4 regions of the Streptomyces sp. NPDC041940 genome follow, and region 1 is predicted to be linked to each of the others. Evidence: riboswitches for the same ligand, from Rfam matches in the RefSeq annotation. Region 1 holds a riboswitch; each other region holds the start of a gene.

Region 1 (5,047 bases):
ATCGAGGAGAGCTTGCCGATGGTCGGCGTCTCCATGAAGAGGTTCAGGGACTGGGACTGGTCCAGGAACGGGGTCCTGGCCGCCGCCATGTCGATCAGGCCGCGCTGCGGGACCTCCCACGCCGTGCGGTAGAGCGCCCGTACGTCCGCGGGGATCCAGGCGAACTCCTGCACCGAGCCGTTCGCCTCGCGCAGCGCCTCCCGACTGCGGGCGTCCCACACGCCGAGCTGCTTGAGCTCGTCCACCAGGTAGGAGTTGACCTGGAGGAACTCACCCGACAGCGTCTCGCGCTTGAACAGGTTGGACACCTGCGGCTCGATGCACTCGTACACGCCCGCGATGGAGGCGATGGTGGCCGTGGGCGCGATGGCGAGGAGCAGGGAGTTGCGCATGCCGGTCGCGGCGATGCGCTCGCGCAGGGCCGCCCAGCGCTCGGGCCAGGTCAGCTCCACGTCGTAGTGGTCCGGGTGCAGCACACCCCGGGCCGTACGGGTCTTCTCCCAGGCCGGCAGCGGGCCGCTGCGCTCGGCCAGGTCGGCGGAGGCCTCGTACGCGGCGAGCATGATCCGCTCGGCGATCCGGGTGGAGAGCGCCTTGGCCTCGGGCGAGTCGAAGGGCAGGCGCAGCTTGAAGAAGACGTCCTGCAGGCCCATGGCCCCGAGGCCGACCGGACGCCAGCGGGCGTTGGAGCGGCCCGCCTGCTCGGTCGGGTAGAAGTTGATGTCCACGACACGGTCGAGGAAGGTCACGGCCGTACGGACGGTCTCGTCCAGCCGCTCCCAGTCGATGTCCCCGCGGGTCTGGTCGACGAAGGCGCCGAGGTTGACCGACCCCAGGTTGCAGACCGCCGTCTCCCCGTCGTCGGTGACCTCCAGGATCTCCGTGCAGAGGTTGGAGGAGTGGACGACGTGGCCCGGCTCTGCCGTCTGGTTGGCGGTGCGGTTGGCGGCGTCCTTGAACGTCATCCAGCCGTTGCCGGTCTGCGCGAGGGCGCGCATCATGCGGCCGTACAGCTCACGGGCGGGCAGGGTCTTCCTCGCCAGGCCCTTCGCCTCGGCCTCCCGGTACGCGGCGTCGAACTCCGCGCCGTACAGGTCGACCAGCTCGGGCACGTCCGAGGGGGAGAACAGCGACCACGGCCCGTCGGTGTTCACCCGCCGCATGAACTCGTCCGGCACCCAGTGCGCGAGGTTCAGGTTGTGCGTACGGCGGGCGTCCTCGCCGGTGTTGTCGCGCAGCTCCAGGAACTCCTCGATGTCGGAGTGCCAGGTCTCCAGGTAGACCGCGGCCGCGCCCTTGCGGCGGCCGCCCTGGTTCACGGCGGCGACCGAGGCGTCGAGGGTCTTCAGGAACGGGACGATGCCGTTGGAGTGGCCGTTGGTGCCGCGGATCAGCGAACCGCGCGCACGGATACGGGAGTACGAGAGGCCGATGCCGCCCGCGTGCTTCGACAGCCGGGCCACCTGGTGGTACCGGTCGTAGATCGAGTCGAGCTCGTCCTTGGGGGAGTCGAGGAGGTAGCAGGACGACATCTGGGGGTGCCGCGTGCCGGAGTTGAAGAGGGTGGGGGAGGAGGGGAGGTAGTCGAGGCGGCTCATGAGCCCGTAGAGCGCGGCGACCTCGTCGACGGACTGTGCCGTGTCGTCCTCGGCGAGGCCGGCGGCGACGCGCAGCATGAAGTGCTGGGGCGTCTCGACGACCTTGCGGGTGATCGGGTGGCGGAGCAGGTAGCGGCTGTGCAGCGTCCGCAGACCGAAGTAGCCGAAGCGGTCGTCGGCGGCCCGGTCGATCAGCGCGTCGAGCCGGGCAGCGTGCAGGCGCACGAACTCGGCGGTCCGGTCGGCGATCAGGCCCTCCCGGTGGCCGACCGCCACGGACTCGGTGAAGGACGTGACGCCCTGCGAGGCGGCCTCGGCACGGATGCCGATCGTCAGCAGGCGCGCGGCCAGCCGGGAGTAGGCGGGGTCCTCGGAGATGAGGCCGGCGGCCGCCTCCGTCGCGAGCTCGCGCAGCTCCGTCTCGTCCGCCCGCGCGGACCGGCCGCGCAACGCGGCGGCGGCGACCCGGCCGGGGTCGGCGTCGGGGAGATCGGCGGTCAGCTCGGTCAGGGTCCGCAGCAGCGCGGCACCGGGACCGTCGTGCTCTTCTTCGGCAGCTGAGACCGGTTCGGCTGGCGCGATGGTCACGTGGGGCTCTCCCTCGCTCGGCAAGGGGCCTCGCGCAGGGCAGGGGGCAGCACACGAGCGCACACGGCGTCGCGTCCACCGGCCCATTCCACGAGGCCCGGACGTCAGGGCACCCCGGCCGGACGGCCGGGCGCGCTGTCGGCAGGTCCTCGGACTGAAGCGTGTGCGCTCCGCCTTGAGGGCGTATACGCACAAGTACACCGTTGCGGGACAGTTCCGGATTCGCGCCGGATTCCCCTGCGGCGACAGCGAGCACGAGCATACATCTTGTGCTGGGTTCGGGTGACACCCCCAGATGTTGTGTCGTGCTGGTTTCAGAGTGTCAACTGATAAGTGAGGAGAGTGATGTCGTCCAGGTGCGGGAGCGGGTTCCAGTCGCGCCCGGGAGTGCGGGTGAAACCCAGGCGCTCGTAGATGCGGTGGGCCGCGCGCATGGTGCGCTGGGTCGACAGCACGACGCGGAGACAGCCGGGCGTGGCCCGTGCCCGGTCGACGCAGGCGCCCACGAGGGCCTCGCCCGTGCCGCGGCCGCGGGCGGCGTGCGCGACGGCGAGCATCCGTATCTCGGCCTCTCCCGGGCCGGCTATGTCGGCCATGGGGCCGCCCGACGGTACGAAGGTGACGCCGCCGAGGAGGGTGTCGTTCTCGACGGCGACCAGGACGTCGGCCGCGGCCGCCCGTTTGGCGACGTCCCGCAGTTCGTGGAGGTACTCGTCGCTCTCGCCGAAGTCGAGGAGGCCGTCCGCGAGATAGGCGTGGGCCGTCAGCTCCCCGAGGGGGCCGTACTCGGTGGGTTTCACTCGCCGGATCAGGGTGTCCATGGCGTGAGTGTGTACGACAGCGGGGGGGGGGGGGGGGGGGGGGGCGGGGGGGGGGGGTGGGGGGGGGGGGGGGGGGGGTGGGGTGTGTCCGGGGGTTCCCCCCCCCGTCGTCTCCCCCCCCCCCCCCGCCACCGCGCTGCGCGCCGAGGCGTACCGGTCGTCCAGGGAATCGGGCGCTGCCGTGGGACCCGTGTCCTGGGGGGAGTCGTCGTACAGCTCCCCCCACCAGTCGTCCTCATGACGGGCGGGTCTTCCCCCCTGCTGGCTCATGCCTCTGATTGTCCACCGCACGGGCCGTATGAAAACGGGGCATCGGGAAAATCCGGCGCATCCGCCGCGTCGAACGGCGTGTCGAGTGAGGGGGTGAACTGCCGTACGACAAAAGGCTGGTGGCCGCCGGGCGGCCCCACCCCCCACGGGAGGACCGCCCGGCGGCGTCCGAAGTGACCCGGCCCCGCATCCCCTTCGTGCGCGCGCACGTCCGGGCCCGGGCCACCGTCCTGGGTTCCTCGGGGCGCGGCGGTGAAACGTGTACACGGCCGCGCGTCCCTCGGTGCTGCCCACCTTGGCAGAGTCCCCGCCGCTACGGCGATGATGTGCGGCGGCGGGTTTACGCCGTGGCCGGTTTCCGCCAGGCCGACCCGCTTCCGTGACGGGTGCGCAGGGAGGGACGTGGGCCGATGCTGGCAGCGATAGGGCTCGACGAGACGCACGAGGCGGCGTACCGGGCGCTGGTGTCCGTGGGCGCGGCCGACGTGGCCGATCTGGCGCGGCGCCTGACGCTGGCCGAGCAGGACACCGAGCGGGCGCTGCGCCGGCTGGAGCGGCGGGGTCTGGCGGCCCGGTCCTCGGCCCGGCCGGGCCGCTGGGTGGCGGCGCCGCCCGGGGTGGCGCTGGGCGCCCTGCTCACCCAGCAGCGGCACGAGCTGGAGAAGGCGGAGCTGGCGGCGGCGCTGCTCGCGGAGGAGTACCGGGCGGCGGCGGCCGAACCGGCGGTGCACGACCTGGTGGAGGTGGTGACCGGCACCTCGGCCGTCGCCCAGCGCTTCCTTCAGCTCCAGCTGGGCGCGACCGAGGAGGTGTGCGCGCTGGTCACCGGCAGTCCGGTCGCCGTGTCCGGCATGGAGAACGACGCCGAGGAGCAGGCGGCCGGGCGCGGGGTGCGCTACCGGGTGGTCGTGGAGCGCTCGGTGCTGGACCTGCCGCACGGGCTGACCGAACTGACGGCGGCGCTCGGCCGGGACGAGCGGGTCCGGGTGGTGGACCGGGTGCCGACCAAGCTGGTGGTGGCCGACCGCTCGCTCGCGATGGTGCCGCTGACGTCGCGTACGGCGGAACCGGCCGCGCTGGTGGTGCACGCCAGCGGGCTGCTGGAGCTGCTCGCCGGGCTGTTCGAGTCGGTGTGGCGGGAGGCGCTGCCGCTGCGCCTGGGCGCCCGCGGGGTGACCGAGCAGCAGCCGGAGGGCCCGGACGCCACCGACCTGGAGGTGCTGTCGCTGCTGCTGGCCGGGATGACGGACGCGAGCGTGGCCAAGCAGCTCGACCTGGGCCTGCGGACGGTCCAACGCCGGGTGCGGCGGCTGATGGAGCTGGCCGGGGTGACGACCCGGCTGCAGCTGGGCTGGCACGCCCGGGAGCGCGGCTGGGTCACCCGCGAGGACGCCCACTGACCAGCCACAGCCCGGCTCCCCGGCAGCCCAGCACCCCTACCCCGGCGCCCGGGCACCCCAGCACCCAGGCACCCCCTCGCCCGGGCGTCCCAACCCGGCTCCCCAGGCGCCTGGCACCCCGGCCCCCCGACACCCCAGCACGAGGCACCCCAGCCCGGCACCCCTGGCGCTTGGCACCCCGGCCCCCTGGATCCCAGCACCCGAGCCCCCGTCGCCCTGGCACCCCAGACCCCCGGCACACCAGCACCTGGGCCCCGTCGCCCCAGTGGCCTCGGCCCCCCTCCCCCTCCCTCTGATGACCTGCGATGTCGTCCCCCGTCCTGCACCCTGGGCAGATGGGAGCGTGGGAACTCCTGCTGGTCGGCGTGGT
Region 2 (5,047 bases), on a different contig from region 1:
TGGCGGGAAGCACCCCACCAATGGCGTGCCCGGCACCGGGCCGGGCATGCCTCAGGCCAGCGTGCCCAGGAAGCGCACGTGGGGCCGCTGTTCGGGCCCCTCGCGGCTGACGGCGGCCCGCACCCCGTACACCTCCGCGATGAGCTCCTCGGTGAGGACGTCACCGGGAGCACCGCCCGCCACCACCGTCCCCCCGCGCAGGACGACGACCCGGTCGCAGTACATCGCCGCGAGGTTGAGGTCGTGCAGCGCGACGACGGTGGTGACCGGCAGGCCCGTGACCAGGGCGAGCAGGTCCAGCTGGTGGTGGATGTCGAGGTGGTTGGTGGGCTCGTCCAGGAGGAGTTCCCGGGGTTCCTGCGCGAGCGCGCGGGCGATCTGCACCCGCTGGCGTTCGCCGCCCGAGAGGGTGTGCCAGGGCTGGCCGGCCCGGGCGGCGAGGCCGGTGCGCTCCAGGGCGGCGTGGATCGCCCGCTCGTCGTCCGCCGAGGCGGGTGTCCAGGCGCGGCGGTGCGGGATCCGGCCCAGCCGTACGACGTCCAAGACCGTCAGCTCGACCTGGGTGTCGGCCTGTTGCTCGACCGTGGCGAGGCGGCGGGCGACGGTACGGCGGGGCAGGTCGCCCAGCGGGGTGCCGTCCAGGGTGACGACTCCGGCGGTCGGCGTGAGCAGCCCGGCCAGCAGCCGCAGCAGCGTGGACTTGCCGGAGCCGTTGGGGCCGAGGACGCCGACGGTGGAGCCGGGTTCGGGGGCGAGGGCGACGCCGTCGAGGATGAGGCGCCCGTCGGTACGGCGGCTGACCCGGTCGGCCCGGAGCCCGTCCCGCACCGGCTTCTCCGTCTCACTGACGTGTGTCCCGGTCATCGCACCCTCCGTGTCCGGTAGAGGACCGCCACGAACGCCGGCACCCCGATCAGCGATGTCACGACCCCCACCGGCACCTCCTGCGGATCCAGGACCGTACGGGCCAGGGTGTCGACCCAGACCAGGAACACCGCGCCGGCGAGGGCGGTGATCGGCAGCAGCCGGGCGTGCCCGGGTCCGGCAAGCGCCCGGGCGGCGTGCGGCAGGACCAGCCCGACGAAGCCGATCGCCCCGGCGGAGCTGACCAGCGCCGCCGTGAGCAGGGCGGTGACGCACAGCAGCACCAGGCGGGTGCGGGCCACGGACACCCCGAGCGCGGCCGCCGCGTCCTGCCCGAAGGCGAAGGCGTCGAGGGTACGGGCGTACGACAGGCACACCACCAGCGCCACGGCCAGGACGGCGAAGCACAGCCACACGTCGGTCCAGCCGGCCCCGCCGAGCGAGCCCAGGAGCCAGAACAGCACGCCCTTGGTCGTCTCGGCGTCGGCGGCGGTCAGCACGACGAAGGAGGTGAGTGCGGAGAAGAGCTGCATGGCGGCGACGCCCGCGAGGACGACCCGGTCGGTGGTGTCGCCGAGGGTGTGGCTGAGCAGCAGGACCAGCGCGAAGGAGACCAGGGCGCCGAGGAACGCGCCCGCGGACACCGAGACGACACCGCCGCCCACGCCCAGCACGACGATGACGACCGCGCCGGTGGAGGCGCCCGAGGACACCCCGAGCACGAACGGATCGGCCAGCGGGTTGCGCAGCAGCGACTGCATCACCGCCCCGCACACGGCGAGGCCGGCCCCGCACACGGCCGCGAGCAGGGTGCGCGGCAGCCGCAGCTGCCAGACGATCCCGTCCCGGATCGGCGTCAGGTCGGAGCTGCCGAGCCCGACATGCGAGGCGACGACGGACCACACGTCCCCGACCCGGATGTCGGCCGGTCCGATGGTGATCGCCAGGGCCACGGAGACCACCAGCAGCAAGGCGCCCGCGACACCGAGCGCCGGTCCGCGGACGGTCACTTCACGAGCCCGAACTCACGCAGTCCGGCCGCGACCTTCTCCACGCCCTCGACGGTGCGGATGGTCGGGTTCATGGCCTGTCCGCTGAGCAGCACGTAGCGCTTGTTCTTGACGGCGTCCATGTTCTTGGTGGCCGGGTTGGACTCAAGGAAGGCGATCTTCCGCTTCGCCGACTCGGCGGTCTCCGAGTTGCGGGTCAGATCGCCGATGACGAGGACGTCGGGGTTGCGGTCGGCGACCGTCTCCCAGTTGACCTGCGGCCATTCCTCGTGCGTGTCGTCGAAGGCGTTCTCGGCGCCGAGGGCGCGGGTCATGATGCCGGGCGCTCCGCAGCAGCCGGCCATGTAGGGCGACTCGGAGTTGGCGAACCAGTACAGAAGGGAGACGTCGGAGGCGTCGACGCCCTGGGTGGCCTTCTTCATCCGCTGCTGGAGGGAGGCCACGAGCTTGTCGCCGCGGTCCTTCACTCCGAACACGGTCGCGAGGTCCCGCACCTCGCCGTAGACGGCGTCGATGCCCAGCGCCTTGTCGCGCTTGCCGTCGCCGCCGCCCGAGTTGTCCTTGCCTGCGCAGTCGGACGGGGAGACGTACGTGGGCACGCCGAGCTTCTCGAACTGGTCCCGGGTGGCGACGCCGCCCTTGCCGAGGGTGGAGACGAAGGACGCGGCGACGAAATCGGGCTCGGAGTCCAGGACCCGTTCGAAGGACGGGTTGTTCTCGGCGATGCGCGGCACCTTCGCGTTGGCCTTCTCCAGCCCCTTCATCACGGGGTCGGTCCAGGTGGCCGTGCCCGCTATTCGGTCGGCGAGGCCGAGGGAGAGCAGGATCTCGGTGGTGCCCTGGTTGAGGGAGACGGCGTGCTTGGGCGCCTTGTCGACTCGGACCTTCCGGCCGCAGTTGTCGAGAGCGGCGGACGCCTTGGCCTTGGGAGCCTCGGAGCCTGCGCAGCCGGTCATGAGCAGGGAGCAGGCCGCGAGCAGGACGGCGGCACGGGCGGGTCGGGCGAGGGGCAAGGAAACCAGTCCTCAGACGTCGAGGGCCCGATCGCGGAGCCCGGTCGTACGGTGCTCCCCCACCGCCGGCCGGCCGCGGGGGCCGCCAGCAGGTCTTCGGACTCGGGTTCACCCGGTGCGGGGCGCCTTCCCGTACGACATACGAGCCGTTCAGTGGCCGAGGCCCCGCCCGTCCCCCTCACCGCTGCGCGTCAGTTCCGGATTCGCACCGGATTCCCTGACCCACGTACATGGGTTCGACTGGCCTCGGCAAGCTATCACGGAGGATCCGGGGGAATCACAGCGCACCCTGCGTCGTTGCCCGGACAGCAGCTCTTCCGCGACTCCCGAGGAGGCCGCCGGTGTACGGCGACGACGCAACGCTCCGCAGGATCCTCACCGAGCTCGGCGACACCTGGGCCGTGGTGGGCCTGTCGTCGAACCGGCAGCGCGCGGCGTACGGCGTCGCCGCGGTGCTCCAGCGGTACGGCAAGCGCGTCGTGCCCGTGCACCCCAAGGCGGAGACCGTGCACGGCGAGCAGGGGTACGCGAGCCTGTCGGACATCCCCTTCGACGTGGACGTCGTGGACGTGTTCGTGAACAGCGACCTCGCCGGAGCCGTCGCGGACGAGGCGGTCGCCAAGGGCGCGGGGGCGGTGTGGTTCCAGCTCGGGGTCGTCGACGCGGCGGCGTACGACCGGACCCGGGCCGCGGGTCTGGAGATGGTGATGGACCGCTGCCCGGCGATCGAGATCCCGCGGGTGGGGTGACGGTCACGGCCGACGCGCCCGCTCCATAATGAGTGCATGACCCACCCCTCCCCGCCCTCGAACTCCGGCTCCCCGCACCATGTCCCGGTCGTCGTCGTGGGCGCCGGTCCCGCCGGGCTGACGATCGGCAACATCCTGCGGGCCGCCTCGGTGGACTGCCTGGTGCTGGAGACCGAGACCCGGGAGTTCATCGAGCAGCGGCCCCGGGCCGGGATCATCGAGGAGTGGGCCGTACGGGGCCTGGAGAAGCGCGGCCTCGCCCGGAATCTGCTGGACCGCGCGGAGCTGCACAGCGCGTGCGAGTTCCGCTTCGACGGGGAGCGGTACCCGTTCCACTACGGCGAGATGACGGGCAGTCACCACTTTGTCTACCCGCAGCCGTTGCTGGTGACGGACCTGGTGCGCGAGTACGCCGACGTGCGCGGCGGGGAGATCCGCTTCGGGGTCCGGGACGTCGAGGTGCACGACATCGACAGCGACCGGCCGTCCGTGTCGTACACCTGCCCGGAGACGGGTGAACGGCGGGTCGCGCACTGCGACTTCGTGGCCGGCTGCGACGGGGCGCGCGGAGTGACGCGGGCCTCGCTGCCGCCGGAGCGGGTCCGCCTCGCGCGGCACGACTACGGCATCGGCTGGCTGGCGCTGCTCGCCGAGGCCCCGCCGTCGGCCGACTGCGTGCTGTTCGGCTGTCACGAGAACGGCTTCGCGGGCCAGATGCCACGCAGCCCGGAGGTGACCCGCTACTACCTCCAGTGCCCGCCGGGCGACGACCCGGAGAACTGGCCGCACGAGCGCGTCTGGGCGGAGCTGCGGCAGCGGCTCGGGGCGGCCGGTGCGCCGCCGCTGACGGAGGGGCGGCTGATCGAGAAGCGCGTGCTGGACATGCACGACTACGTGGTCGAGCCGATGGTGCACGGCCGGCTTCACCTCGTCGGCGACGCGGCCCATCTGGTCGCCCCCATCGCCGCCAAGGGCATGAACCTCGCCCTGCACGACGCCTTCCTGCTCGGCGACGCCTTGGTGGCCCGCCTGACCTCGGGTGACGACAGCGGTCTGGCCGGCTACGCGCAGGCGTGCCTGCGGCGGGTCTGGGACTACCAGGAGTTCTCGCAGTGGCTGTCCGAGGTGTACCACGGCACGGCGGCGGGCGACCCGTTCCGCGCGGGCACCACGCTCGCCCGGCTGCGCCGCCTGTTCACCTCGCCCGCGGCGGCCGCGGCCTTCGCCGAGCAGTATCTGGGGACGGCCGCGCGGTACTGATTCAGTCGTGCGGGGGGCGGTCGCTGAGACGGTGGTCGGCCACGTTCAGCGCCTCGTCCACGAGTCGGCGCAGATGGCCGTCGCGGAGTGAGTAGATCACGCGGCGGCCGTCTTTGCGTGTGTCCACCAGGCCCGCGAGACGCAGCCGCGC
Region 3 (5,047 bases), on a different contig from region 1:
TCGAGTCCGGCCGTGGGCTCGTCGAGGATCAGCACCCGGGGCCGCATCGCGACCGCGCCCGCGATGGCGGTCCGTTTGCGCTGCCCGTAGGAGAGCAGATGGGTGGGCCGGTCGGCCAGGGCGCCGATGTCCAGGGCGGCGAGCGCCTCCGCCACCCGCGCCCGTACCTCCGTGTCGGACAGCCCGAGGTTCAGCGGCCCGAACGACACGTCCTGCTCGACGGACGCCGCGAACAGCTGGTCGTCCGGGTCCTGCACCACCAGTTGGACGGTCGTCCGCAGCCGGGTCAGGCCCTTGCGGTCGTACGTCACCTGCTGCCCGTCGACCGTCAACCGCCCCTCGTGCGGACGCAGCCCGCCGCTGAGCAGCCGCATCAGCGTGGTCTTGCCGCTGCCGTTGCGGCCGAGCAGCGCCAGCGCCCGTCCCTCGCGGATGTCGAAGTCGAGGCCGCTGAGCACGGCCGGGCCGTCCTCGTAGGCGAAGGACGCGCCCCGCAGGGCGACGAGGGCGGGCTCGCTCATGCCGGCGGCCTTTCCAGTACGAAGGTGAGGACGACCAGCGCCGCGAGGAGCGCGCAACTGGCGACCGTGAAGCGGACGGAGACCCGGGCCTCCGGCACCAGAACCCGCAGGGTCCCGTCGTAGCCGCGCCCGGCGAGACCGGCCTGGAGGCGGGCCGCCCGGTCGAAGGCCCGGACGAACGCGGTGGCGCCGAGCCCGCCCAGCGAACGCCAGGCGGCGGCCCGCGTGGTGTGCCCGAGCCGGGCGGCCTGCGCGTCGCGGATCCGGCGCACTGAGTCCAGCAGCAGAAAGCTCATGCGGTACGTCACGAGCGCGACATCGACGACCGGCGCCGGGACGCCGGCCCGGACCAGGCGCGGCAGCAGGTCGGACATGGGCGTGGTGAAGGCGAACAGCAGCACCCCCAGGGAGGCCGCCGAGGTGCGCAGCAGCAACTCCCCGGCCCGCAGCGGCCCGTCGTCCGCGAGGGAGACGAAGCCCTCCGGCCCGCCCACCTGGACGAGCAGCGTGAGAGCGCCGGTCACGCAGAAGCCCAGCGGCACCCGGTAGGCCCGCCACAGCCGCCGGCCGGGCACACCGGCCGGCCCCAGCAGCAGGGACACGGCCGTCACCAGCACCAGGGCCGCGCCCGGCCAGGGCGGCAGCGAGATGGCCAGCACGGTGAGTCCCAGACCGAGCACGGCCTTGTCCACGGGATGGCGGCGGCGCCAGCGACTGCTGTGCGCCGCCGCGTCGATCGGCAGCACGCGGCTCAGGCCCTTTCGGCCGCCGGCTCCTCGGCGTCCCGCTCCCGCGCCTGCTGCTCACCCTGGCGCCGGCCCCGGCGCAGACCGAAGTAGTAGGCGAGGACACCGGCTCCGAGCGCCGCCTGCAGGGCGAACAGCGCCGACTCGATCTCACCCGACGGCGGCTCGTACAGCGGCGAGAACCAGGGCTCGTAGTCCGGGTCGATCTCGGTGATCGCCGTCTCCGCCTGGGCGTCGGCGCCCGCGAACGGCTCCTCCTTGTGGTCGCCGAGGCCGAGCGCGAGCGGCAGTACGGCGAGCGCGGCCACGGCGAGCAGCAGCAGGAGGTTGATCTTCGTGTTCTTCTTCATCGGGCCGCCACCTCGGTCTCGGTCACGGACTGCTTCTTGGCGAGGAGCACGCCCAGCCGGGTCAGTTCGCCCTTGCTGGACTGCACCAGCAGCCGCATCACGAGCACGGTCAGCAGGCCCTCGCTCACCGCGAGCGGGATCTGGGTGACGGCGAAGATGGTGCCGAACTTGCCGAGCGCGCCCACGAACCCGCTGCCCGGGTCGGGGAAGGCGAGCGCCAGCTGCACGCTGGTGACGCAGTACGTCGACAGGTCGGCGAAGAACGCCCCGAAGAAGACCGCGACCATCAGCGGCACGTCGTACCGCCGCAGCAGCTTGTACACGGCGTATCCGACCCAGGGGCCGACGATCGCCATGGAGAAGACGTTGGCGCCGAGCGTGGTCAGACCGCCGTGGGCGAGCAGCAGCGCCTGGAAGAGCAGGGTGATGGTGCCCAGCACCGCCATGATGGGTGGCCGGAAAAGGATGGCTCCCAGACCCGTTCCGGTGGGGTGGGAGCAACTGCCGGTGACCGACGGCAGTTTCAGGGCGGACAGAACGAACGTGAAGGCACCGGAGGCACCGAGGAGCAGGGTGCTCTCGGGGTGCTCGCGCACCTCACGGGTGAGCGACCGGACCCCGTGGACGACGAACGGCGCCGACGCGACGCCCCAGGCGACCGCGTGTGCGGGCGGGAGAAAACCCTCGGCTATGTGCATGGTTCAGCAGACCCTCTCCAGCACCTCGTGGATGGTTGACGCGCCCTGGCCGGTCTCCTGGCTTACGGGTACCACCGCCCGTACTCCGCCTTCCCGGGTCACAAGGACCCAGTGGCTGCCCGTGAGGGCTGGAGCCGGACTTCCCGATTCACAGTGGCGAGGGCCGCACCGGCATCACACCGGCTTTCCCGTTCACCAAGGCGTGGTGACAGTAATGCCGAGATAAGGACGATGACAAGCCACCCGAGGGGGCGCGCGAGGGGGCGTCCGCTCGCACACCGGCGCAGGACCGCTCAGTCGTCGCCACCGTCGTCATCGTCGTCCCCGTCTTCCCAGGTCCGACGGGGCTTCTCCTGCTGGGGTTTGTCCGCCTTTCGCGGTGGGCCGGCCGTCTCCTGGGCCGGAGTCGCGGGGCTGGGCGTCGTGTCGACCGGGGTCGGGGGAGCGGGTGCGCTGGTGGACGGGGTGATATCGGCCACTGTGCCGGCGGCCGGCACGGTGGCGTCCGGAGCCGGGTCCGCCGCCGGAGCGGAGGAGAGCGGCGACGCGGAGTCCGCGGACGGCGTGGCGGCGGGGCTGCTCGCGGAGGGGGACGCGTCGGGTTCCGTGCCCTCCGTCGCGGTGTTGTCGGGCGAGAACCACATCATGCCGGCGAGCATCGCCGCGGCGAAGAGCGCCGCCGCGGCCACGGTCGCGGCCGCTCTGCGCCGGTTGTCGGGGGCGGCTCGGGGTGCGGCGCGGCGCGCACGGCCGGCCTGGGGCGTGCGGCCGGTGCGCAGCCCCGGGGCACCGGGCAGCGCGTACGTGGCCGGGTTGCGGGTCTCGGCGGCCGGATACGGCCTCGGCGTGACGGACGTCACCGGGGGCGCTGCCTCCGGCAGCGGCTCGGGCAGTCCCCGCCAGGCGCCGCCGGCGAACCACTCGGCGGTCCCCTGGGCGGTGGGCCGGTCCTCGGGCTGCTTGGCGAGCAGGCCGAGCAGGTAGTTCTCGAAGGCCGGCGGGAGTCCGGCGACACCGAGCTCGCGGGGCGGTACGGGCACGGAATCGAGATGCTGGTGCAGGAGCGCGACGGCGGTGTCTGCCTGGAACGGCGGCCGTCCGCTGAGGAGTTGGTAGAGCAGGCACCCCAGGGAGTACATGTCGGAGGCGGGCCCGGCGGGCTGGCCCAGGGCACGTTCGGGCGCGAGGTAGAGGCCGGTGCCGACGATCTGGCCGGTGGCGGTGAGCGCGGCGCCGGGGTCGTCGAGGAAGCGCGCGATGCCGAAGTCGCCGATCTTCAGGGTGCCGTGGGCGTCCAGCAGGAGGTTGGCGGGCTTGATGTCACGGTGGACGATGCCCTGCGCGTGCGCGGCGGCGAGCCCGGCGGCGGCCTGCGCGGCGAGATCGGCCACCCGCTCGGCGGGCAGCGCGCCGGAGGCGGCCAGCACCCCGGCGAGGCTGTCGCCCTCGACCAGTTCCATCACCAGGTACAGCCGGTTGTCGTACTCGCCGAAGTCCAGGACACCGACGAGATGGGGGTGGTTGAGACGCCCGGCGGTCTGGGCCTCCAGACGGAACCGGGAGGCCGCCGTGACGTCGGTGTCCTGGGGCAGCAGCAGCTTGACGGCCACCGCTCTGGCGAGCGTCTCGTCGTACGCGCGCCAGACCTCTCCCATTCCACCGCGTCCGATCTCAACATCCAGCCGGTAGCGGCCCGCTAGCAGCACTCGTCCTCGTCTCATGCGTGGGGGAAGGTACGTCGCCGCATGCCGAACTCCCCGTTTTGAGGCGGGGGTTGGTGGGGAACGTCGCAGCCGACCCAGGATACTGGCGCCGCGTGACCAATGATCTCCGCAGCGGGGGAGAGAGACGGTACGGTCGCGGAAATCCGGGAGCGGAGGAGTCGCCCGGCGGGGTGACGGTGCGGTGCGCGCGGTTGCCGGGGGTGTCCTGCGCGCGCCTCGGGGCGCCGGGGGCCGTCTGCTGGTGCCTGGGCGTGCCGGATCAGGCCGCCTCGTCCGCCTCCTCCGCCCGCTCCTCCCGGCGCGGCAGCAGAGCCACCGTCAGGGCCGGCACGGCCGCGAGGACCAGCCAGGGCACGGCGGCCGGGAGGCCGAGGTCGAGCAGGGAGCCGGTGGCCGCGCTGCCGGCCAGGACGATCAGGCCGGAGACGGAGGACAGCGCGCCCATGTAGAGGCCGATCCGGCCCTCCTCGGCCAGGTCGGGCACCCAGGCGCGGGCGGCGGGCACGACCAGCATCTGTCCCACGGTGAGCAGCACGACGAAGCCCGCGGCGGGCAGCAGTCCGGCGGCTCCCGTCCAGCCCGCGGGGCGCGCCGCGGCCACCACCGCGAAACCGGCCGCGATCAGCAGCAGCCCGGCCGTCATGGAACGGCGCAGGTCCAGCCGGTCGCCCGCCCAGCGGGTCACCGGCAGCTGGGTGAACACCACCAGCACCGAGGACAGGGCGAACAGCCAGGACAGCGGCGCCTGGGAGCCCGCCGCGCGCTGCACCTCGTCCGGCAGCGCCAGATACAGCTGGTTGTAGGCGAGCAGGTACGAGCCGTACGCCCCGCACAGGGCCAGGAAGGGGCGGTTGCGCAGCAGCAGGCGCGCCCCGCCCCGTTCCCGGATACGGACCCGGCCCGGGATGTGCTGCGGCATCAGCCACAGATGCCCGGCCAGGACGAGCACGAAGACCGCCGCGCCGGCGAGGCACGCGGTGCGGAAGTCGACGGCGAGCAGCAACCCGC
Region 4 (5,047 bases), on a different contig from region 1:
TCGGGCTCGCGGCCCGGGGCGGCTACCGGCAGAACCGGCTGGTCCTCGTCGGGATCGGCATGGCCGCCGGGTCCACGGCCCTGATCAGCCTGCTCATCGTGCTCACCGACCCGTTCAACGCCACGAAGGCGCTGACCTGGCTGTCCGGTTCGACGTACGGGCGGACCATGCCGGACGTCGTGCCCGTCGCGCTCGTGCTGGCGCTGGGCGTGGTCGTCGCGGTCGCGCGGCGCACCGAGCTGGATCTCGTCTCCCTGGACGAGGACACCCCTCGGCTGCTCGGCCTCGGACTGCCCCGGGCCAGGCTCGGTTTCCTGGTGGTGAGCGTCCTGCTCGCCGGGACCGCCGTCGCCTCGGCCGGGACCATCGGCTTCGTGGGTCTCGTGGCGCCGCACGCGGCGCGTGCCCTCGTGGGCCGGCGGCATGTGCGGGTGGTGCCGGTCGCCGTCCTGCTCGGGGCCGCACTCGTCTGTACGGCGGATCTGCTCGGCCGGACCGTCATCGCCCCGGCCCAGTTGGGCGCCGGACTGATGACGGCGGTGATCGGCACGCCGTACTTCCTGCGGCTGCTGGTACGGGGCCGTAAAGCGACATAGGCCACCTAAAAGGGCGTCAATCGCCAAAATGCCTCACCCCTGCCTGTTGTATGGATCCACGCACAACGGGAGTGAGGGAGGAGCATGGCCAAGGACCTTGCGGACGCGGGCCCGCCACCGTCCGCGAGCCTGAAGCCCAATGCGATCGGGTTCCTCGACGCGCTGGTCATCGGGCTCAACGCGACCTCACCGGCGTACTCGGTGGCGGCGGTCATCGGCCCGATCGTCGCCCTGGTGGGCATCTACGCCCCCGGGGTGATGGTCGCCTCGTTCGTGCCGATGCTGCTGATCGCGTCGGCGTTCTACTACCTCAACAAGGTCGACCAGGACTGCGGCACGACCTTCTCGTGGGTCACCCGGGCCATGGGGCCGTGGGCGGGCTGGCTGGGCGGCTGGGCCATCACGATGACGGGTGTCCTGGTCGTCGGGTCGCTGGCGGATGTCGCCGTGACCTTCTTCCTGCTCGCCGTGGGCCTGGACAGCTGGGCGGACAACGACGTCCTGCGCCAGGTGCTCACCGTGCTGCTCATCGTGGTGATGACGGCCATCTGTGTGATCGGCACCGAGGTGTCGGCCAAGGTGCAGAACACCCTCATCCTGGCGCAGGTCGTCTGCCTGCTCGCCTTCGCCGTGGTGGCGCTGTACCGCGTCTACGCCGACACCGGCACCCTCGAATCCATCGACCCGGAGTTCAGCTGGCTCAACCCCTTCGGGGCCGGCGGGGGGTCCCTGACCGGCGCCCTGCTGCTGGGCGTGTTCATCTACTGGGGCTGGGAGTCGGCGGTCAACCTCACCGAGGAGGTGGAGGACTCCGCCACGGCGCCCGGCAAGGCGGCCATCTGGTCGACGGTGCTGCTGCTGGTGACCTACCTCGCGGTCGCCTTCGCGGTCGTCGCCTACGCGGGCACGGCCTACCTCGAGGAGAACGCCGCCGAGGAGGAGTTCATCTTCGCGCTGCTCGCCGAAGAGGCGATGGGCGGCTGGGACTGGGTCGTACTGCTGGCGGTCTCGACATCGGCACTGGCGTCCACGCAGACGACGATCATCCCGGCGTCCCGCACCGGACTGTCCATGGCCCGCCGGTACGCCCTGCCGAAGCACTTCGGGCACATCAACCCCCGGTTCCGCACCCCGGACGTGAGCACCTGGTGGGTCGCGGGCATCGCCACCGCCTGGTACCTCGTCGTCTACAACATCAGCGAGAACGCCCTCTTCGACTCCCTGACGGCGCTGTCCCTGCTGATCGCGTTCTACTACGCGCTCACCGGTGTCGCCTGCGCGGTCTACTACCGGCGCCTGCTGACCAGGAGTGTCCGGGATCTCCTCCTGATCGGCCTCGGCCCGCTGATCGGCGCCGGGCTGCTGGCGTGGCTGCTGGTGGAGTCGGTCCAGGACATGGCCGATCCGGCCAACTCCGTCACCGGCACCGCCTGGTTCGGGCTCGGCCCGCCGCTCGTCATCGGCATCGGCGTCGCCGTCGCGGGCGTGATCATCATGGTCGTCTGGCGACTGATGTCCCCCGCGTTCTGGTCGGAGCGCCCGAGCACGGTCGACCCCGACCTCGTTGACCGCAAGGAGTCCTGAAGATGTCGGTGATCCTCGGCTACGACGAGTCCCCGGGCGCCCTGCGCGCGCTGCGGGTGGCGATCGAGGTGGCGGCCGCGTACGGCGAGCCCCTGGTGATCGTCTACGGCGCCGCGGCCCCCGGCGTCACGGGCGAGGAGTACGGCGCTCATCAGAAGGCCGTCCGTGAGGCCGGAACCACCGTGCTCGGTCACGCGGTCCGGGTCGCCGACGAGGCCGGTGTGCCCAGCACGGTCGAACTCATCGACGAGCGGCCCGCGCAGGCGCTGATCGACGCCGCGGAACGCCATGACGCCAGGGTGATCGTGGTGGGCACGTGGGGCGAGAGCCCGGTGCGCGGGGCGCTCCTGGGCTCGACCCCCCACAAGCTGCTGCACCTGTCGAACGTCCCGGTCCTGTGCGTGCCGGCGGAGGAACAGGAGTCCTGAGAGCCGGGCCTGGTCAGGAACTGCCCGCGCGCCGTTTCGCGAGCGGGCTGAAGGCGTACAGGCCGAGGATGTCGGGCAGGGGCGCGACGCCGGGGCCGCCGTCGCGGACCCAGGTGACGATGTCCTCGGTCGCGGCCGGGTCGTTGACCAGCCCGAGCCACACCGGCCGGGCCCCGGCGGCCCGGCCCGCCGTGGACGGCTGTACGACGATGACGTTGGCCTGGTCGCAGACATCGAGGCACTCGGAGACCCGCACGGGCGCCGCCTCGCGCAGCCGCTCGGTCTGGGCCGTGTGGTCGACGCCGGTCACCTTGCGGGTGCCGCAGCAGCAGTCCCGGCAGACGACGACGCGGCACGGAACCCCTCCGGCCGGGGTTGCGGACATGCCGCACCTGTCCTCTCTCCGGGGAGATCCGCCCCGGTGGTTCGTCGAGGAGGCGACCGCGTGAGTCTCCTGGCTCCCGGCCGAGGCCGGTCACAGTGGCGGGACCGCGCCGGATTCACACCGGCTTCCTCGTTCCGCCGTCGCCATGTCGCCGGCCATCATTCCATGCGGCCGGTGCGGGGCTTCAGTCCGTCTCGTGGGCGTGCGGCTGCGTGGCCGGCGGTTCGGCAGGGCGTTCGCGGCCACCGTCCCGGCCGGAGGCGATCACGGCGAGGAGCCCTACGACCACGGCCCCGGCGGCGATGCGTCCCGCCGCCCGTGCCGTCCAGGCCGACCGGGTCACGCCCGTGCCCGCACCCGGCGCGGCGAGGCGTTCGGACCGCCGGGCGGGCCGCAGCAGGCGCAGCACCAGCAGGGCGGCGACGGGCAGTTGCAGCAGCCACAGCACGGTGCGCGGCCACTCGCCGTACCAGACGTTGGTGCCGTAGAGCAGGGTGTGCCAGACGCTGAGGACGTACACGACGATCACGAACCGGTGCAGGCGGCGCCAGGTGTTCGCGCCGATGCGGTGCCGGACGTAGAAGAGCAGGCCCAGGGGGATCGCCACGTACAGGGCGCCCTGGCCGAGCGGGATGGCGATGCGGCCGGTCCCGGAGTCGTACCAGCCGGGCACGAAGGTGTCCGCGAAGCCGGCCCAGAGCCGCTCGGCCCACCCCAGCTGTGCCTCGTAGCGCACGAGTTCCGCCGCGAACATCAGGGCGTGCGCGAACATCAGGGCCATGGTGGTCAGGCTCGTGGTGCGGTGCCAGCGTTCCAGGACCTGCCGGGAGACCGGCAGCCGGCCGGGGCCCGGCCCCGACAGGAGCAGCCCCAGCATGACCGTGCCCCAGGCCCACAGCAGGCCCGACCAGCCGAACGCCTGGCTGAGCAGATACATCCAGTAGGTGCCGGGATCGTCCATGAACGGCATGACCGCGACCGTGTCGGAGGTGCCGGACTCCATCCGGGCCCACAGCAGCGCGAACACCGCCGCCGTGACCACGACCGCCGCTGCGGCGTCGGGCAGCGCGGAGCGGAGGTCGCCGCGCAGGGCCACGCGCTCGGCGCCGGGTCTCGGGACGCTCGTCCCGTTCTCGTCGGACCTCGGGTTCACCAGCATCGAGCACAGTCTCACCGAGGGGAGGTGGGTTACCGAGACGCAATCCGGCCAGAGGGACGGCCGGGACCCGACGGGCCCCCGGAGGCACCCTTTCCATCCCCTGGGGGCGTCCCTACGCTGAGGCGCGCAGTCGCAGGGGAACCCGGTGGGAGTCCGGGACTGTCCCGCAGCGGTGAGTGGGAGCCGAACGCCGGCCCGCGAGTCCGAAGGCCTGCCACTGCGCCCGCGCGTCACGCGCGGGCTGTGCACGGTGACCTCGAGGACTGGGTCGGCGGACGGAGGAATCACGTGGGTGGTGTCGTGTCCGGTGTCTGTCACGGCACGCTCGGCGAGCTGTACCAGGGGCCGCTGCGGGCGGGCCCCGATCCGGACATCGCGGTGGTGTCGTTCCCCGTGGACCGCCACTCCTGGGTGCACTTCACACCGGGGCCCGCGGGGCCGTTTCCCCTCGGGGAGAAGTCCCTGACGGCGGCCCGGCTCTTCCTGGAGCATCACGGCCTGTCCCTGCCGCCGGGCACCTGGACCACGCACTCCGAACTCCAGGTAGGCGTCGGGATGGCCAGTTCGACGGCGGACATCGTGGCGACCCTGCGCTGTCTGGCGGGGATCTTCTCACTGCCCTGCGACACCGACGTGGTGCTCGGCGTTCTGGCGGCGATCGAACGGTCGGACAGCGTCTTCCTCGACGAGTTCGCCCTGCATCTCAGCGGCCGGCACCGGGTGGTGCGGCGGCTGGGCACGGACCTCGGCTTCCACACCGCCTATGTGACCGAGCCGGGCACGGTGGACACCGCCGCCGTGACCGCGCCGCTCCTCGCGCACTACCGGCGCCGCGGGGAGGAGTACGAGCGGTGTCTGACCGACCTGCTGAAGGGCTTCGCCTGCGGTGACGCGG

The links. A riboswitch is a leader RNA that binds a small molecule or an ion and turns the genes downstream of it on or off. The one in region 1 is predicted to bind cobalamin.
Region 2: linked by a shared signal. The riboswitch ahead of ACZ6I3_RS07615 (ABC transporter substrate-binding protein) and the one ahead of ACZ6I3_RS37320 (ribonucleoside-diphosphate reductase subunit alpha) in region 1 are both predicted to bind cobalamin.
Region 3: linked by a shared signal. The riboswitch ahead of ACZ6I3_RS13395 (energy-coupling factor ABC transporter permease) and the one ahead of ACZ6I3_RS37320 (ribonucleoside-diphosphate reductase subunit alpha) in region 1 are both predicted to bind cobalamin.
Region 4: linked by a shared signal. The riboswitch ahead of ACZ6I3_RS15920 ((2Fe-2S) ferredoxin domain-containing protein) and the one ahead of ACZ6I3_RS37320 (ribonucleoside-diphosphate reductase subunit alpha) in region 1 are both predicted to bind cobalamin.

What each region holds. Positions count from the first base shown of each region.
Region 1 is NZ_JBVJBP010000034.1:1,473-6,519, reverse strand. Features, by position in the region: gene ACZ6I3_RS37320 (ribonucleoside-diphosphate reductase subunit alpha) at 1-2,186, opposite strand, end outside; cobalamin riboswitch at 2,310-2,448, opposite strand; gene ACZ6I3_RS37315 (GNAT family N-acetyltransferase) at 2,501-3,007, opposite strand; gene ACZ6I3_RS37310 (helix-turn-helix domain-containing protein) at 3,688-4,677, shown strand; gene ACZ6I3_RS37305 (DUF456 domain-containing protein) at 5,013-5,047, shown strand, end outside.
Region 2 is NZ_JBVJBP010000003.1:73,842-78,888, reverse strand. Features, by position in the region: gene ACZ6I3_RS07625 (ABC transporter ATP-binding protein) at 52-864, opposite strand; gene ACZ6I3_RS07620 (FecCD family ABC transporter permease) at 861-1,874, opposite strand; gene ACZ6I3_RS07615 (ABC transporter substrate-binding protein) at 1,871-2,830, opposite strand; cobalamin riboswitch at 2,958-3,147, opposite strand; gene ACZ6I3_RS07610 (CoA-binding protein) at 3,229-3,636, shown strand; gene ACZ6I3_RS07605 (4-hydroxybenzoate 3-monooxygenase) at 3,673-4,896, shown strand; gene ACZ6I3_RS07600 (ArsR/SmtB family transcription factor) at 4,898-5,047, opposite strand, start outside.
Region 3 is NZ_JBVJBP010000006.1:180,318-185,364, reverse strand. Features, by position in the region: gene ACZ6I3_RS13410 (energy-coupling factor ABC transporter ATP-binding protein) at 1-521, opposite strand, end outside; gene cbiQ (cobalt ECF transporter T component CbiQ) at 518-1,267, opposite strand; gene ACZ6I3_RS13400 (energy-coupling factor ABC transporter substrate-binding protein) at 1,273-1,617, opposite strand; gene ACZ6I3_RS13395 (energy-coupling factor ABC transporter permease) at 1,614-2,315, opposite strand; cobalamin riboswitch at 2,346-2,530, opposite strand; gene ACZ6I3_RS13390 (serine/threonine-protein kinase) at 2,609-4,036, opposite strand; gene ACZ6I3_RS13385 (MDR family MFS transporter) at 4,299-5,047, opposite strand, start outside.
Region 4 is NZ_JBVJBP010000008.1:24,360-29,406, forward strand. Features, by position in the region: gene ACZ6I3_RS15905 (iron ABC transporter permease) at 1-596, shown strand, start outside; gene ACZ6I3_RS15910 (APC family permease) at 681-2,180, shown strand; gene ACZ6I3_RS15915 (universal stress protein) at 2,183-2,608, shown strand; gene ACZ6I3_RS15920 ((2Fe-2S) ferredoxin domain-containing protein) at 2,622-2,993, opposite strand; cobalamin riboswitch at 3,040-3,162, opposite strand; gene ACZ6I3_RS15925 (ferric reductase-like transmembrane domain-containing protein) at 3,178-4,152, opposite strand; cobalamin riboswitch at 4,261-4,367, shown strand; gene ACZ6I3_RS15930 (GHMP family kinase ATP-binding protein) at 4,441-5,047, shown strand, end outside.